DNA from 3 places in the Streptomyces sp. NPDC002577 genome. Region 2 is predicted to be linked to each of the others. Evidence: riboswitches for the same ligand, from Rfam matches in the RefSeq annotation. Region 2 holds a riboswitch; each other region holds the start of a gene.

Region 1 (5,853 bases), on a different contig from region 2:
GCCTGCGTGGTGGTGACGAGGGTGCCCTGGGGCGCGGTGGAGATGCTGTTCGCCACCTTCTCGCCGGCGGGCAGTTGCAGGGTGCGTACCGTGCCGGTGCGGTCGTCGGCGGTGCCCACCAGCCCGTTCCCGGTCGCGAACCACACGCGTCCCTGCCAGTCCGGGGAGAGTCCGGTCACCGCGTCGTCATCCGGAATCGCGGAGGTCAGCGACAGACTCTTGTCGATCGTCAGGGTCCAGTCGCCGTCCGAGTCCTGGTGATGACCGACCCGCAGCAGCGACCTGCTGCCGTCGATCACGACCAGCCGGTCGTCCTGGTCGAGGTACGCGTAGACGCCGCCCAGCAACGAGCCCTTGGTCAGGGTGAGTTCGGCGATGGAGCTGCCGTCGTCCGGGTCCAGCAGATGGACCGTGGGCACCTGCCCGAAGATGGGCGTGCACAGCGCCACCGGATAGCCGTCGGACCCGACCAGGACGGTCGGGCAGGCCGACGCCAGCGCCACCCGCTTCGAGGAGAGGGTGCCGGATCCCGGCCCGGCCAGCGGCGTGGTGTCCGAGGAACCGGTGTCCCCGTGCATGGTGGCCGTACCGTCCGGGCCGGTGTACGGGTTGTGCGGCGGCGCCGGGGTGAAAACCGAGCCGGCGGCGCTCGCGGGAGCCGCCGAGGCGGCCACGGAGACCACCGCCGCGGTGAAGGCGGTGGCCAGCACTGTGCGCAGCCGTGAACGGGCGTGAAGGGCGGAGGACAATCGGGTCTCCTGGTGAAGGAAGGTAGGGAGAGAAGAACCCTGGAAATTCCGGCGAAATACGCACCGTTAATCGGTGCGGCGGAAAAGAGAATCACTCGTCCCTCGACTCCGAATTCGGGAGAGTCGGTGGAGTCGGGAGTGTGGTCAGGCGACGGGAAAAAGTCTCGTCACGCGAGGGACGTCGACATGTGTGCAGCGTCGGCGCAGGCCATCCGGGGTCGACACAGGCTGGCGGACAGGCGAACCAAGTCGACATGGCGCCGCGCCGTCAGAAAGATTCCCCGATACATGCCGGGAAGAAAACCAAGAGATACGTGTCCCTGTCAAGCAGCTTGTCAAGGCAGTGGGTTTGGGTGCATCCCATGACGAATGCGACGGCTGGCGCAAGGGAGATCTCTCGCCCGGGATGATGCCGTTTGCTTGGGAGTTGGCTGTTTGCGTCATGTACCGCTGAGCCGACCCCATCGCACATCGCCGTGCCGGATGTGCCCCGAAGGCGGCGACGGAGGCTGCGACCATGCCGGGCCGTGCGTAGCCGGTCTGCGCACGTTGACATTCCAGGCGGCGGCTGCCTACCTTACGGCGCAGAACGGTCAAGAGTGTCAGCGACAAGCCCTGGCTTGCTGGCCGGCAACCCTCGCGTCGCGGTGGGGTGCCCCAGGTGACGACCGGACCGGATCTTGTTTTTCGGTAAGCGCGAGGCCCCGCGGGGCGGAACGGTGATGGTGACGGCGATGTACGCAGCTCCGGGGATGGCCGCATGGCGGCGCCACGGCCGCGTCACGACGTCTGTGAACCGTCCCGTCGATCTGCTCCGCGTCAACAGTGCACTGTGTCGCGTCTCCTGTCGCGTTCTCTGCCAGCGCTGACGGTTTTCTGAGGCGGTCTTTCTGAGTCCGTCGCGGCCGGCGGCTCGCTGAACCCCTGACGTTCGCCGCCGTCGCGGCGTTCTCCACCGCCGAACCACCCCCGAACCAACCCCGGTTCCGCCCGCTCCAGTGCGCTTCGTCCCGCAGAGCTCCTCCCCGCTCTGCCGCGCCGTCGTCGCCTGCGCGGCCCGGGTGTCCGAATCTGCTGGAGTCGTCCATGAGTGAACCTCCCGGCTCTGCTGTGTCCTCCGGCTCAGCACCCACCGCCGAGGCGATACCCCGCCCCGAACCCTCCTCGACCGCGCTGCACACGGCACCACGGCCGCAGGGCCCCGCTGAAGCGACCGAAGGCTCCGAAGGCTCCGGCGGTGACGCCCCGGTGCGGCCGCTGTCGGCGCAGCGGGTGCTTCCCCTCCGCCGCCCCGGCCGGTGGATCGCCACGGTGGTCGTGCTGGTCCTGGTCGCCCAGATCGGCCACGGGCTGCTGACCAACCCCTTCTACCAGTGGGACCGTTTCCAGTACTGGTTCCTGCGCCCGGTGGTCCTCGACGGCCTGGTCATCACCCTTGAAGTAGCGGCGTACAGCGCCGTGCTGGGGCTGCTCGGCGGCATCCTCATCGCCCTCGCCAGGCTCTCCGGCAGCCCGGTGCTCCGTGCCATCAGCTGGGTCTACACCTGGCTGTTCCGCTCGGTACCGCTGATCGTCGTACTGATCTTCCTCTACAACTTCAGCGCGCTGTACAAGACGTTGAGCATCGGCGTGCCCTTCGGTCCGGCCTTCTTCACCTTCGACGAGTCGCGGCTCGCCACAGACATCGTCGTGGCGGTCGTCGGACTCAGCCTCAACGAGGCCGCCTACGCCGCCGAGGTGGTGCGGGCCGGCATCCTCTCGGTCGACCAGGGCCAGCACGAGGCGGCAGCCGCTCTCGGCCTGCCGAAGCGCTACCAGTTCGCCCGGATCGTCTTCCCCCAGGCTCTGCGCTCCATCACCCCGAACTACGTCAACCAGCTGATCGGCCTCATCAAGAGCACGTCCCTGGTCTTCTACGTGTCACTGCTCGACCTGTTCGGCTCGGTGCAGACGATGGGCAGCACCTATCCCGGCGACATCGTGCCGCTGCTGCTGGTCGCCACCGTCTGGTACCTGATCCTCACCAGCGCCGTGTCCGTCGTCCAGTTCTACGTCGAGCGGTACTTCGCCCGGGGCGCCACGCGCACCCTGCCGCCGACCCCTTTGCAGAAACTGCGTACCGGCCTGCGGGACCTGCGGGAGCGTGCGCGCAAGGAGGCCGCCGTATGACCGCCGAGACGCTCGACTCGCTTGAGGCCTCGCTTGAGACCCTTGCGATACGCCCCGCCGCCGTGGAGGTCCACGACGTGCACAAGTGGTACGGCGCCCACCGGGTGCTGGACGGCATCGACCTGACGGTGCAGCCCGGCGAGGTCACCGTGATCATCGGCCCGTCCGGCTCCGGCAAGTCCACCCTGCTGAGGGTCATCAACCACCTGGAGAAGCCCGAGATCGGCTACGTCAGCGTCAACGGCGAACTGATCGGCGTACGGCGGCACGGCAAGCGCAGCGCGATGGGGGTCCCCCCGGCCGAAGGCTGGGGGAGGCTCAAGGAGCTCAGCGAGCGGGCCATCCTGGCCCAGCGCAGCCGGATCGGCTTCGTCTTCCAGAACTTCAACCTGTTCCCGCATCTGACTGTCCTCGACAACGTCGCCGCCGCGCCCGTGGCCACCGGGAAGCTGGCCAAGCCCGAGGCCCAGAAGCTGGCGCGCGAACTGCTGGGCCGCGTGGGCCTCGGCGACAAGACCGGCGCCTATCCGCGGCAGCTGTCCGGCGGCCAGCAGCAGCGGGTGGCCATCGCCCGCGCACTCGCCCTGCGGCCCGGGATCATCCTGTTCGACGAGCCCACGTCGGCGCTCGACCCCGAGCTCGTCGGCGAGGTCCTGGCCGTCATCAAGGACCTGGCGACCAGCGGCACCACGCTCGTGATCGTGACCCACGAGATCGGCTTCGCCCGCGAGGTCGCCGACCGGGTCGTCTTCATCGACGGCGGTCGCATCGTCGAACAGGGCCCGCCCGCCGAGGTGTTGGACAACCCGCAGCACGAGCGGACCAGGGATTTCCTGAGCAAGGTGCTCTGACCGGGCCCTCAGCACCTCTGTACCGAATCCGAGTTTCCGTTTCCCCGGGTTTCCGGCCCCCGAGTTTCCGTCCCCTCCCCGAATTTCCGTCACACCGCACCACTGTCACCACCTCTCACCGACAAGGACAGCCATGCCTAGCCACTTCTCCCGACGTAGCCTGCTGCGCGGCATCACGGCGGCGACCGCCGTTGCCACCCTCGCCACCGGACTCGCCGCTTGCGGGGGCGACAGCGACGCCGCCACCACCACCAAGGCCGACGCCGCGGGCACCGTCACCGTGGGCCAGCTGTCCAACGGGGCCGCCAAGCAGACCGAGTTGAAGGTCTCCGAGGTCAAGTCGATCAGTGCCGAACTGCCGGACTCGGTGCGCAAGAGCGGCAAGCTGGCGATCGGTGTCGGCGCCCTGCCCGACGGCTTCCCGCCCCTCGCATACGTCGGCTCCGACCAGAAGACCCTCACTGGCGCCGAGCCCGACTTCGGCCGCCTGGTCGCCGCGGTCCTCGGCCTCCAGCCGGAGCTGAAGAACTCCACGTGGGAGAACATGTTCGTCGGCATCGACAGCAGCAAGGTCGACGTGGCGTTCTCCAACATCACCGACACCGAGGAGCGCAAGAAGAAGTACGACTTCGCCTCGTACCGCAAGGACAACGTCGGCTTCGAGGTGCTGAAGAAGAGCACGTGGAACTTCGACGGCGACTACGAGAACCTCGCAGGGAAGACCGTCGCCGTCGACAACGGCACCAACCAGGAGAAGATCCTCCTCGAGTGGCAGACGAAGCTGCAGAAGGAGGGCAAGAAGCTCACCGTCAAGCACTTCGCCAGCAAGAACAGCACCTACCTGGCGCTGACCGGCGGGAAGATCGACGCCTACTTCGCCGCCAACCCCGGGGTCGCCTACCACATCACGCAGACCGCCAAGTCGCCCAACCCGACGCGCAGCGCGGGCACCTTCTCCGGCGCAGGCGCCACGCTCCAGGGCCTGATCGCGGCGACCACGAAGAAGGACAGCGGGATCGCGAAGCCGGTCGCCGACGCCATCAACTACCTGATCAAGAACGGCCAGTACGCGAAGTGGCTGGCCGCCTGGAACCTGTCCAACGAGGCCGTCAGCACCGCGGAGGTCAACCCGCCCGGACTGCCGCTCGACAACTCCTGACACTCCACAACTGTCCGGCAGCGCCCGCTGAACGGCTCCGCCACCGAGTCACGACACCCCGTCGTCGGTGGCGGAGCCGCGGGCGTGCTCCCCACACGTCGTAAACGGAGACCCCACACAGCCATGTCCACCAGTGTCCACCCGGCCGAGGCGCAGAGCCCAGCGGCACCGCACATCCTGGACAACCCCGCCTGGGCCGCACTGACCGGCCCGCACGCCCGGTTCGCCGAGCGCGTGGGCAGCGCCGCCCGCTACCCCACGGACGTCTCCCCGTTCACCGCCCTCGCCGACCCGGCCGACCCGAGGGCCTGGGACGACCTGGCCGTCCTGGCCGGACCGGGCACCCCTGTGGCGGTCACCGGAGCAGTGGCCCCTCCGGACGGGTGGGAGGTCGTGGAGAGCGGTCAGGGCGTGCAACTGGTCGACACGGCACTGCGCGCCGAACCGGCCCCGGAAGCGGTACGGCTCGGCCTCGACGACGTACCCGAGATCCTGGAGCTGATCGCCCTGACCAAGCCGGGCCCCTTCCTGCCCCGGACCGTCGAACTCGGCACCTACCTCGGCATCCGCCACCAAGGGCGGCTGATCGCGATGGCCGGCGAACGGCTGCGCCCGCCCGGCTGGACGGAGATCAGCGCCGTGTGCACCCACCCCGACCACCGCGGCCGTGGCCTCGCGACCCGCCTTGTGCGAGCGGTCGCGGCGGGCATCAGGGAACGCGGGGACACCCCGTTCCTCCACGCCAGTGCCGCCAACACCGGTGCTATCCGGCTCTACGAGTCGATCGGCTTCACCCTGCGCCGACGCCCCGACTTCCTTTTTCTGCGGACTCCCGCCGGTCAGCCGGAACAAAGGGCGTAGCCGTGCTGTTGTGCGTCATGGCTGACGACCAGGCGGAGCCCGTCCGGGTTCGGCAAGCGCGAAG
Region 2 (5,853 bases):
GGCCTTCTCGATGCCGCGCTTCAGGGCCATCGGGTTGGCACCCGCGGCGACGTTGCGCAGACCCTCCTTGACGAGCGCCTGGGCCAGGACGGTCGCGGTCGTCGTGCCGTCACCGGCGACGTCGTCCGTCTTCTTCGCGACCTCCTTGACCAGCTCGGCGCCGATCTTCTCGTACGGGTCCTCGAGCTCGATCTCCTTGGCGATGGACACACCGTCGTTGGTGATCGTGGGGGCGCCCCACTTCTTCTCGAGGACGACGTTGCGACCCTTGGGGCCAAGGGTGACCTTGACGGCGTCGGCGAGCTGGTTCATCCCGCGCTCGAGACCGCGCCGTGCCTCCTCGTCGAACGCGATGATCTTGGCCATGTGAAGTGGTCCTCCCGGACTGGGGTGGATTTCTCCGGACCGCGCTGGCGCCCGCGACGGACGGCCTGCCTGCCTCGTGGTTCCTTGCCCCACCCGGCCTGCTGGGCCTCACCGACCCGGTCCTTCGTTGTCACTCTCACTCTCAGAGTGCTAACGCCAATGATTAGCACTCGACCCCAGAGAGTGCAAGCGCCCGAAGGGCTCATTGAGGGGTGGTGGCCGGGAGACGGGTGGGCGCAAGCGCCCGAAGGGCTTCCTTGAGGGGTGGTGGCCGGGAGACGGGTGGGCGCAAGCGCCCGAAGAGCTTCCTTGAGGGGTGGCGACCGGGCGACGCACCCCAAAGAGACACGCGCCGCTGACAGACCCCGCCCGAACGCGAACGCCCGGGCACACCGCAGGGCCCGTATCCCCGACCGGGATACGGGCCCTGCGTGAATGTCGTTGCAGTCAGTCGGCGCTTCAGCCGGCCATGCGGACCATGTCCGCCTGCGGTCCCTTCTGACCCTGCGAGATCTCGAATTCGACCCGCTGGCCCTCTTCCAGGGTGCGGTAGCCGTCCATCTGAATCGCGCTGTAGTGGACGAATACATCCGCACCACCGTCGACCGCGATGAAGCCGTACCCCTTCTCCGCGTTGAACCACTTGACGGTGCCCTGAGCCATGCCTAACTCCCCTATTACTGGCCCTTGCACAGGACCGCACTTCGCGGACCCGGGTCAGACCTCACCCCCCAACGGTTGGGGGTGTGCGCCGGAACGCGTCGACCGCGGCTGAATGTATCTGCCCAACTGCCGTCTGCAACAGGTCAATCGGACGAGAAATCCGGGCACACCCGATCGGGAATATGCGGAGAATCCGCCAGTACTCAGGGCAAGTCGGGCCCGGCAAAAGGAATATACGACGCAAAAGAGTCGTGCACTTTGGCTACTTCTCATCGACTGCCGGGCGCGAAGTCATATGCACCGGACAAGAGCGGCGAACCGAGTTCCCCAACTGTACCGCGCTCAACCATGCAGAATTGCCCCCTCCGCTTCTCTCGCGGAGGGGGCAATTCTGGTGACTCAGCGTGCGGTGCTCAGCCTCCGGCGACGGCCGGGATGATCGAGACGCCGGCGCCGTCCGGGGTCGCCGTCTCCAGACCCTGCTCGAAGCGGACGTCGTCGTCGTTCACGTACACGTTCACGAACCGCCGCAGCTTGCCCTGGTCGTCGAGGACGCGGGCGGCGATCCCGGCGTGGTTCTTCTCCAGGTCGGCGATGACCTCGGAGAGCGTGGCCCCTTCAGCGGGCACCTCGGCCTGGCCGCCGGTGTACGTACGCAGGATGGTCGGGATGCGGACGGTAACGCTCATGATTCACCTCGAGGGAGGAACGGGTGCGCCCTGAAGAGGCGCGGGCTGTATCGACATGCGGCGGCCGCCGCGTGGGCGCGAGGACGGACCACGACCGGCGGCCGGCCACGATCACATGCCCCTACGACGACTAACCGGCAAGACCCGCGGCGCGGAACGCGTCGAGGTTCGGACGGATCGTCGCCGTCGGGCCCGTGGTCGGCTCGACCGCGTCCAGCGTCTTGAGGCCGTCGCCCGTGTTGAGGACGACCGTGGTCAGCGACGGGTCCAGGAGGCCGTTCTCGATCAGCTTGCGGGTGACGCCGACGGTCACGCCGCCCGCCGTCTCGGCGAAGATGCCCTCCGTGCGGGCCAGCAGCTTGATCGCGTCGACGACCTGCTCGTCGTTGACGTCCTCGACGGCGCCGCCCGTGCGGCGGGCGATGTCGAGGACATAGGGGCCGTCGGCCGGGTTGCCGATGGCGAGGGACTTGGCGATGGTGTTCGGCTTCTGCGGCCGCACCACGTCGTGCCCGGCCTTGAAGGCCGTCGACACCGGGGAGCAGCCCTCCGCCTGGGCGCCGAAGATCTTGTACGGCTTGTCCTCGACCAGACCGAGCTTGATCAGCTCCTGCAGACCCTTGTCGATCTTGGTGAGCTGGGAGCCGGAGGCGATCGGGATCACCAGCTGGTCCGGGATCTGCCAGCCGAGCTGCTCGCAGATCTCGTACGCCAGGGTCTTGGAGCCCTCGCCGTAGTACGGCCGGAGGTTGACGTTGACGAAGCCCCAGCCCTCGCCCAGCGGGTCGCCGATGAGCTCGGAGCAGAAACGGTTCACGTCGTCGTAGTTGCCCTCGATGCCGACGAGCTCGCCGCCGTACACCGCGGCCATGACGACCTTGCCCTGCTCGAGGTCGTGCGGGATGAAGACGCAGGAGCGGAAGCCGGCGCGGGCGGCGGCGGCGCCGACGGCACCCGCCAGGTTGCCCGTGGAGGAGCAGGAGAGCGTGGTGAAGCCGAAGGCGCGGGCGGCCTCGAGGGCCTGGGCGACGACGCGGTCCTTGAAGGAGTGCGTCGGGTTGCCGGAGTCGTCCTTGATGAACAGGCCGCCGGTGACGCCGAGTTCACGGGCGAGGTTGTCGGCCTTGACGAGCTTGGTCCAGCCCGGGTTCAGGTTCGGCTTGGTGGCCACGTCCGCGGGGACGGGCAGCAGCGGGGCGTACCGCCAGATGTTGTCGGGACCGGCCTCGATCTGCTTGCGCAGGCTCTCGGGGTCACCGGTCGGCAGGTCGTATGCGACTTCGAGCGGACCGAAACAGATTTCGCAGGCGAAGATCGGGCCGAGCGGGAAGCGCTCGCCGCACTCACGACAGGAGAGGGCGGATGCGGGTCCGAGGTCGACAGCCTTGGCGGTGTCGGTTCCGGCGGTGTCCGTGTCGGTGGTGGCAACAGTCTGCGCAGCCATGGAGGCGAGGCCCTTTCTCCTCATCTTCCTCGCGGCGCATCTCGCCGCGAGACGGATTTGGCACCTTCCCTAGCCGGGGCCTCGCGACTGTGATCAAAAGTGATCGGCGATCAACGGTGATCGGTACGAGAACCGGCTGGAGGGTTGCCGGGGCTTCAACGGGCCGTGTCCCTCTGCCCCTCTGGATGAGCGGTATGGCGCCGGGCCGTGCGGGTCCCGGAGCGTTTGTTCGCGCCATGACCCCCGACATGCGATGGTCATGCGCGTTGTTCAAGACTGTAACCGAAGGCCAGGACAGTTGAGGTAGTCGTCCGAACCGCGAGATGGATCACAGGCAGTGGTCTCAGTGACGGGCCACCGAGTGGTCCCAGTGAGGGGGCACCAGAACGTGCTTGATGAAGTCGAGCGCTGGCTGAGTACACGGTCCTGGTCGGTGACCGACCGTCCGCTCCGTCAGCTGGTCGCAGCGAAGCGCGCCACGGGACAGACGGTGAGCGTCGTGCTTCCCGCGCTCAACGAGGAGAAGACGGTCGGCGAGATCGTCGAGGTGATCCGCCGCGAGTTGATGACGCCGGCGATGCCGCTCGTCGACGAGCTCGTGGTGGTCGATTCGGGTTCGACGGACCGTACGGCGGAGGTCGCCGCGGCGGCCGGTGCCCGCGTCGTCCACCGCGACGCGATCCTGCCGCGCATACCCGCGCTCCCCGGCAAGGGCGAGGTCCTGTGGCGTTCGCTGCTCGTGACCAGCGGGGACATCGTCGCCTTCGTCGACGCGGACCTGAAGGAGTTCTCGGCGGACTTCGTCTCCGGCATCGTGGGCCCGCTGCTCACCGAGCCCGGCGTGGACCTGGTCAAGGCGATGTACGACCGTCCGCTCGGCGCCGAGCTCTCGTCGGGCAACGCCGCAGGTGAGGGTGGTCGTGCTGCCGCGCAGGGCGGCCGGGTCACCGAGCTGATGGCCCGCCCGCTACTGAACATGCACTGGCCTCAGCTGGCCGGGTTCGTCCAGCCGCTGGGCGGTGAGTACGCGGCGCGCAGGTCCCTGCTCGAGCAGCTCCCGTTCCCCGTCGGATACGGCGTCGAGCTGGGCATGCTCGTCGACGCCCTGCACCTCAGGGGCCTGGACGCGCTCGCCCAGGTCGACGTCGGCGTGCGCAAGCACCGGCACCAGGACGGCCAGGCGCTGGGGCGGATGGCTGCCGCGATCTACCGCACGGCGCAGCTGCGCCTGGCCCGCGGCCATCTCGTACGTCCCGTCCTCACTCAGTTCGAGCGCGGCGACAGCGGATTCGAACCGCGTACGTACTCGGTGGACACGGAGGAGCGGCCCCCGATGGCCGAGATCGCGGAGTACGCGGAGCGGCGCGCCGCGTAACCGCGCCATGAACATCTCGGGGTGCGGTGCTCTCACCGGCCGTGCCGGAGCAGTGCGAACCCTTGACCGCGGGCCTCGGTGCGCTGCTGCCGGGCCCGGCGGGAGGTCGCCGTCCGTGATCGCCGTGTAACCCGTAGCGGGGACCGTATACGGCTATGGGACCAGCCGAGTCGCCCGTACGTTTGAGCGTTTCCGGGCCGGGCTAAGTTTGGGCGTATGGCTTCCACTCAGGGTGCTCAGGTCCTCGTCGCGTCCAACCGCGGCCCGGTCTCCTACACGCTGCAGGAGGACGGCTCGCTCACCGCCAAGCGCGGCGGGGGCGGTCTCGTCTCGGGCCTGTCGGCGATCGGCCCGGACGCGGGCGCGGTGTGGGTGTGCTCCGCTCTGGGCGAAGGCGACCGCGAGGCCGTACGCCGCACGGGCGGGACGCTGGACCCGGCCGACACGGGCGGGCAGCACGTGCGCATGCTGGGGATCGAGCCGGACGTGCACGACGACGCGTACAACGGCATCGCGAACTCGGTGCTGTGGTTCGTGCACCACATGCTGTACCAGACGCCGCTGGAGCCCGCTTTCGGCGCGGAGTTCCGGGCTCAGTGGGCCTCCTACGAGGTGTACAACCGGGCCTTCGCCGAGGCGCTGGCGGGCGAGGCGGCCCAGGGCGCGGCGGTGCTCGTGCAGGACTACCACCTGGTGCTTGTGCCGGGCATGCTCCGCGAGCTGCGCCCCGACCTCAGGATCGGGCACTTCTCGCACACGCCGTGGGCGCCGGTCGACTACTTCCGGCTGCTGCCGGACGACATCGCGCGGGAGGTGCTGCGGGGCATCCTCGGCGCGGACCGCGCGGGGTTCCTGACCTGGCGCTGGGCGAACGCGTTCACCACCTGCTGCATGGAACTGCTGGGCCCGGACGCCCTCGCCGACACCCGGATCGGGGTGCACGGGCTCGGCGCGGACGCGGACTTCCTGCGGGAGCGGTCGCACCAGCCGGACGTCGAGGAGCGCATGGCCGTCCTGCGCGCTCAGGTCGGTACGGGCCGCAAGAGCATCGTCCGGGTCGACCGCACCGAGCTGTCGAAGAACATCGTGCGCGGCCTGCTCGCCTTCCGGGAGCTCCTCGTGACCCGCCCCGAGTGGCGCGAGCAGGTCGTACACGTCGCCATGGCCTATCCCTCACGGCAGGATCTCGCGGTCTACCGGGACTACATGGCCGAGGTGCGCCGGCTCTCCGAGGAGATCAACGAGCAGTTCGGCACGCCCGGCTGGACCCCCGTCCAGCTGCACCTCAAGGACGACTTCGCCCGCTCGCTGGCCGC
Region 3 (5,853 bases), on a different contig from region 2:
GCCGATGCGTCCCTCGGACATCGCCGTCGGTTCGCTGACCTTCGCGAAGCCGGAGGGTCTGGAGGAGCACGACCACGACTTCCAGACGCAGATCGCCAAGGCGGCCCTGATGCTCGTCCGGATCCAGCCGGACAACATCAAGAGCAAGCAGACCCTCGAGTGGTCGCACCAGGGAATCCTGGCCTACTCGAAGATCTGCACCCACGTGGGCTGCCCGATCTCGCTGTACGAGCAGCAGACGCACCACGTCCTCTGCCCGTGCCACCAGTCCACCTTCGACCTCTCCGACGGTGGCCAAGTGATCTTCGGCCCGGCCGGCCACGCGCTGCCGCAGCTGCGGATCGGTGTGAATGACGAGGGTTACCTCGAGGCGCTCGGCGACTTCGACGAGCCCGTCGGTCCTGCCTTCTGGGAGCGCGGATGAGTACTACGACGACCAATGACGCACGTCGCAAGGCACCGGCCGGCGAGCGCGTCGCTGACTGGGCGGACGGCCGGCTGGGGATCTACTCCCTGGCCAAGGCCAACCTGCGCAAGGTCTTCCCGGACCACCCGTCCTTCATGCTGGGCGAGATCTGCCTCTACAGCTTCATCATCATCATCCTCACGGGTGTGTATCTGACGCTGTTCTTCCACCCGTCAATGAACGAGGTGGAGTACACCGGCAGCTACGTCCCGCTGCAGGGACAGCTGATGTCCGAGGCCTTCAACTCGACGATGCACATCAGCTTCGACGTCCGCGGCGGTCTGCTCATCCGGCAGATCCACCACTGGGCGGCGCTGGTCTTCCTCGCGGGCATGTTCGTGCACATGATGCGCGTCTTCTTCACGGGCGCGTTCCGCAAGCCGCGTGAGATCAACTGGGTGTTCGGCTTCCTGCTGTTCGTCCTCGGCATGTTCACCGGCTTCACCGGTTACTCGCTGCCGGACGACCTGCTCTCCGGCACCGGTGTCCGCTTCATGGAGGGCGCGATCCTGTCCGTGCCGATCGTCGGCACGTACCTGTCGTTCTTCCTGTTCGGCGGCGAGTTCCCCGGCGGCGACTTCGTGGCCCGCTTCTACTCGGTCCACATCCTGCTGCTGCCGGGCATCATGCTCGGCCTCGTGGTGGCCCACCTGATCCTGGTCTTCTACCACAAGCACACGCAGTTCGCGGGCCCCGGACGGACCAACAACAACGTCGTGGGCATGCCGCTGCTGCCGGTCTACATGGCCAAGGCCGGAGGCTTCTTCTTCCTGGTCTTCGGTGTCATCGCGGCCATCGCGGCGCTGGTGCAGATCAACCCGATCTGGGCCATGGGCCCGTACCGTCCGGACCAGGTGTCCACCGGTGCGCAGCCCGACTGGTACATGGGCTTCTCCGAGGGCCTCATCCGTGCCATGCCGGGCTGGGAGATCAACCTCTGGGGCCACACGCTCGTCCTGGGCGTCTTCGTGCCGCTGATGATCTTCCCGCTGGTGCTTGCCGCGATCGCGGTCTACCCGTTCATCGAGTCCTGGGTCACCGGCGACAAGCGCGAGCACCACATCCTGGACCGCCCGCGCAACGCCCCGACCCGTACGGCCGTCGGCGTCGCGTGGATCACCTGGTACTGCGTGATGCTGATCGGTGGTGGCAACGACCTGTTCGCCACGCACTTCCACCTGTCGATCAACGCCGTCACCTGGTTCGTCCGGATCGCGTTCTTCGTCGCACCGGTCATCGCGTTCATCGTCACCAAGCGGATCTGCCTCGGCCTGCAGCGCCGCGACCGGGACAAGGTGCTGCACGGACGCGAGTCCGGCATCATCAAGCGCCTGCCGCACGGTGAGTTCATCGAGATCCACGAGCCGCTCAGCCAGGAGCAGCTGCACACCCTCACCGCGCACGACCAGTACGAGCCCGTCGAGATCGGCCCGGCCGTCGACGAGCACGGCGTGGAGCGCAAGATCCCGGCCACGGAGAAGCTCCGGGCCAAGCTCTCGAACAACTACTACGGCGAGGATCAGCAGATCCCCAAGCCGACCGTAGAGGAGTTCAAGGAGATCACGAGCGGCCACGGCCACCACTGATCACAGAGCTCTGACCTGAGGGTCGCCACGGTAGGAGCCCCGTCCATTGCTTGGACGGGGCTCTTTGCCGTGTCCGGGCCTGGATAGGGTGGGTCCTATACGTATACGAGACCCGGGGCGGGCCTCGTGCGGGGCCCTGGGCGGGATGTGCCGCCGGGATCTCCGCGCGTACCAGCGGCCGCCCGGGCAGAACTCCAGGAGCGGCATATGAGCGCTGTGACCCCCGCAGGAGGCAACACCGCGGCGGGCCGTTCCTGGCCCGAGGTACTGAGCGCACTCCTCGCCGGGCAGGACCTGAGCTCCGGTGACACGGCGTGGGCGATGGACCGCATCATGAGCGGCGAGGCCTCGGACGCCCAGATCGCGGGCTTCATGGTGGCGCTGCGGGCCAAGGGAGAGACCGTCGAGGAGATCACCGGTCTCGTCGAGGCGATGTACGCGCACGCGCAGCCGCTGGACATCCCCGGGCCCGCCGTCGACATCGTCGGTACGGGCGGCGACCGGGCCAAGACGGTCAACATCTCCACGATGTCCGCCATCGTGATCGCGGGGACCGGGGCCAAGGTCATCAAGCACGGCAACCGGGCCGCGTCCTCGGCGAGCGGCTCGTCCGACGTGCTGGAGAAGCTCGGCATCAACCTGGACCTGGCGCCCTCGCGGGTGGCACAGGTGGTCGAGGAGGCCGGGATCACCTTCTGTTTCGCGGCCAAGTTCCACCCCTCGATGCGGTTCGTCGGTGCGGTCCGGCGGGATCTGGGCATTGCGACCTCGTTCAACATCCTCGGCCCGCTGACCAACCCCGCCCGGGTCACCGCCTCCGCGATCGGCTGCTTCGACACCCGCATGGCGGGGCTCATGGCCGGCGTCCTGGCCGAGCGCGGCTCGTCCGCGCTGGTGTTCCGCGGCGACGACGGGCTCGACGAGCTGACGACGACCTCGACGTCGCGGGTGTGGGTCGTGCGGGACGGTGCGGTGCGCGAGGAGAGCTTCGACCCGCGGGACGTCGGGATCGAGCTGGTACCGGTCGAGGCGCTGCGGGGCGGCGACGCGTCCCACAACGCCGATGTGGCCCGCCGGCTGCTGGCCGGCGAGACCGGGCCAGTACGGGACGCCGTACTGCTCAATTCGGCGGCGGCCCTGGTGGCCTTCTCGCCGGGCGAGGGCTCGCTGTCGGAGCAGATCCGTGCCGGGATGGAGCGCGCCGCCGAGTCGATCGACTCGGGGGCGGCTCGGCGGGTGCTGGAGCGGTGGGTGGCGGCGAGCAACGGGTAGCCTGCGGCCGGCTGGGCGGTGCGCCACCTCTGTGGTGGGTGGCCGGCAGCTTCTGCGGCTGCCGTCACCGTTCACGACGGCGGTGCCCTCGCGTCGTACTTTTGCGCACCATCGGGCGCCGTAAGCCGGTGCAACCGGTGTCCGCATCGCGGACACCGGTTGCACCGGCGCGATCATCTGGCATAGTTCTCGGCAGGTCATGAGTGACAGCGACCAGGCCCCGGCCCGCTGTCCGGCAACCCTCCGTCCGTGGCGGGGTGCCCCGGGTGAAGACCTGGCTGCAGGCAAAGAGGTCTGCGGCAAGCGCGGACCCCTTGTCAGGTTCCTGGGGTCCTGGTCCTCGAGGAGCTGTCTCGTGAGCAAGCGAATGCGATAGGGCGTCAGGCCCCTTCTCGCGTACCCCTTTTCACCTTTCACTCTTTTTCTGCGCTTGAGCCGTCATGCCCTCCCCCATTGCCTTAAGGGCATGGGAGGTACCGCCATGCGCAGTCAATTCGCTTACCTCTCACGGGAGTTCGCCATGTCTGTCTCCACCGCTGCCGCCGACCAGTCCGTTTGTGCCCCTCTGCCCGTTCTCGGGCGTGATGTCCTCGTGCCGCTCGTCACCGGCGGCGAGGTCGCATACGCCGCCCTCGACTACGCGGCGAGCGCCCCGGCACTGCAGCGGGTCTGGGACGACGTGGCGGCGTACGCGCCGTACTACGGCAGCGTGCACCGCGGCGCCGGATACCTGTCGCAGCTGTCGACGGACCTCTTCGAGAACGCGCGTCGCACCGTCGCGGAGTTCCTCGGCTGCCGGGAGGGAGACCAGGTCGTCTTCACCCGGTCGACCACCGACTCGCTCAACCTGCTGGCTGCCGCGCTGCCCGAGGGGTGCCAGGTCTTCGTCTTCGAGACCGAGCACCACGCGTCCCTGCTGCCGTGGCGCGATGCACGCGTCACGTATCTCGACGCGCCTCGTACGCCGGAGCAGGCCGTCAGGACCCTGGAGCGGGCCCTGGCCGATCGGGACCCCTACGGTCCTGCGCTGGTCTGCGTCACCGGGGCGTCCAACGTGACCGGTGAGCTGTGGCCCGTACGGGAGCTGGCCGCCGCCGCTCATGCGCACGGCGCGCGGATCGTGCTGGACGCCGCCCAGCTCGCCCCGCACCACGCCGTGTCCGTAACGGAGTTGGACGTCGACTGGGTCGCCTTCTCCGGGCACAAGCTGTACGCGCCGTTCGGGTCCGGCGTGCTCGCCGGGCGCGCCGACTGGCTTCAGGACGCCGAGCCGTATCTGGCGGGTGGCGGCGCCAGCCGCAAGGTCGGGCGCCGCGAGGACGGTGGGGTCGACGTCGAGTGGCACACCACCGTCGCGCGCCACGAGGCCGGTTCGCCCAACGTCATCGGTGCCTACGCCATCGCCTCGGCCTGCAAGGCGCTCACCGAGGCCGGGTTCGATGCGCTCGTCGCGCGGGAGCGGCAGCTGATCTCGGCGGTGCGTGCGGGACTGGCCGACGTGCCCGAGGTGCGGGTGCTCTCGCTGTTCGGGGACGACGCGCCGCGGGTCGGGGTCATCTCGTTCGTCGTCGACGGGTGGAACAGCTCGCACTTCGCGGCCGCCCTGTCCGCCGAGTACGGGATCGGGGTGCGGGACGGGCTGTTCTGCGCCCACCCGCTCGTACGCACCCTGCTCGGCAGCGAGCCGCAGGCGCAGGGTGAGTGCGGTGCCCCCGAGGCGGCGCCCGGCGAGAAGTCGCTCAACGCCATCCGGGTGAGCTTCGGCGCGGGCACGCCGGACGAGCACGTCGAGCGGTTCGTACGGGCGGTCAAGGAGCTCGTCCGGGACGGCGCACGGTGGGCCTACCGCACCGAGGACGGCCGCTGCGTCCCGGACACCTCCGCCTGATCCGCCCGAGGCGGCGTTCCTACGAGTCGAGGCCGATCGCGAACGCCGCCTCCAGGTCGTGCTGCGAGTACGTACGGAACGCGACATGCGTGTCCGTGCCCTCCACGCCCGGGATCTTGCTGATCCGGCCGGGGATCACGTCCGCCAAGTCGTCGTGGTCCTTGACCCGGACCATGGCGATCAGGTCGTAGGTGCCCGTCACCGAGAAGACCTCGCTGACGTTGTCCAGCGCGGCGATGGATTCGGCGATCTCCGGGATCCGGTCCACGCTGGTCTTGATGAGCACGATCGCGGTGATCACGGCTGGTTGTCTCCCTCTTTTTAGCGCTCGGTTGACCTCGGTGGCCGTGGGCTGGGGTTTCACTCTATCCGTCCGGCCCCGGCGCGTCGGGCCGCGCTCCCGCCGGTCATCCCTCGCTCTCCTGCCCCTGTCCGTCCAGGGTCGTGGCGTACGCCCTCTCGCGCCGCCCGTACCGCGCCCAGGCGTACAGAAAGCCCAGCGAGAAGCCCACGAGGTGGGCCAGATAGGCGACGCCCGGGCCCTGGCTCGGGCGGCTCATCGCCAGCCACTGGAGCGCCACCCAGAAGGGCAGCACCACCCAGGCCGGGAAGCGCAGCGGCAGGAAGAACAGGAACGGGAA

Evidence for each region. A riboswitch is a leader RNA that binds a small molecule or an ion and turns the genes downstream of it on or off. The one in region 2 is predicted to bind S-adenosylmethionine.
Region 1: linked by a shared signal. The riboswitch ahead of ACWD4J_RS29115 (ABC transporter permease subunit) and the one ahead of thrC (threonine synthase) in region 2 are both predicted to bind S-adenosylmethionine.
Region 3: linked by a shared signal. The riboswitch ahead of ACWD4J_RS01575 (aminotransferase class V-fold PLP-dependent enzyme) and the one ahead of thrC (threonine synthase) in region 2 are both predicted to bind S-adenosylmethionine.

The regions. Positions count from the first base shown of each region.
Region 1 covers NZ_JBSFWK010000029.1:68,141-73,993, reverse strand. Annotated here, with positions in the region: gene ACWD4J_RS29125 (hypothetical protein) at 1-719, opposite strand, end outside; gene ACWD4J_RS29120 (putative leader peptide) at 917-1,039, opposite strand; SAM riboswitch class IV at 1,341-1,452, shown strand; gene ACWD4J_RS29115 (ABC transporter permease subunit) at 1,836-2,918, shown strand; gene ACWD4J_RS29110 (amino acid ABC transporter ATP-binding protein) at 2,915-3,769, shown strand; gene ACWD4J_RS29105 (ABC transporter substrate-binding protein) at 3,903-4,928, shown strand; gene ACWD4J_RS29100 (GNAT family N-acetyltransferase) at 5,052-5,789, shown strand; gene ACWD4J_RS29095 (putative leader peptide) at 5,807-5,853, shown strand, end outside.
Region 2 covers NZ_JBSFWK010000015.1:39,164-45,016, forward strand. Annotated here, with positions in the region: gene groL (chaperonin GroEL) at 1-366, opposite strand, end outside; gene ACWD4J_RS20805 (cold-shock protein) at 826-1,029, opposite strand; gene ACWD4J_RS20810 (MoaD/ThiS family protein) at 1,443-1,718, opposite strand; gene thrC (threonine synthase) at 1,849-3,186, opposite strand; SAM riboswitch class I at 3,180-3,354, opposite strand; gene ACWD4J_RS20820 (glucosyl-3-phosphoglycerate synthase) at 3,551-4,537, shown strand; gene ACWD4J_RS20825 (alpha,alpha-trehalose-phosphate synthase (UDP-forming)) at 4,754-5,853, shown strand, end outside.
Region 3 covers NZ_JBSFWK010000001.1:339,124-344,976, forward strand. Annotated here, with positions in the region: gene qcrA (cytochrome bc1 complex Rieske iron-sulfur subunit) at 1-424, shown strand, start outside; gene qcrB (cytochrome bc1 complex cytochrome b subunit) at 421-2,052, shown strand; gene trpD (anthranilate phosphoribosyltransferase) at 2,260-3,324, shown strand; SAM riboswitch class IV at 3,520-3,636, shown strand; gene ACWD4J_RS01575 (aminotransferase class V-fold PLP-dependent enzyme) at 3,845-5,212, shown strand; gene ACWD4J_RS01580 (Lrp/AsnC family transcriptional regulator) at 5,232-5,513, opposite strand; gene ACWD4J_RS01585 (rhomboid family intramembrane serine protease) at 5,620-5,853, opposite strand, start outside.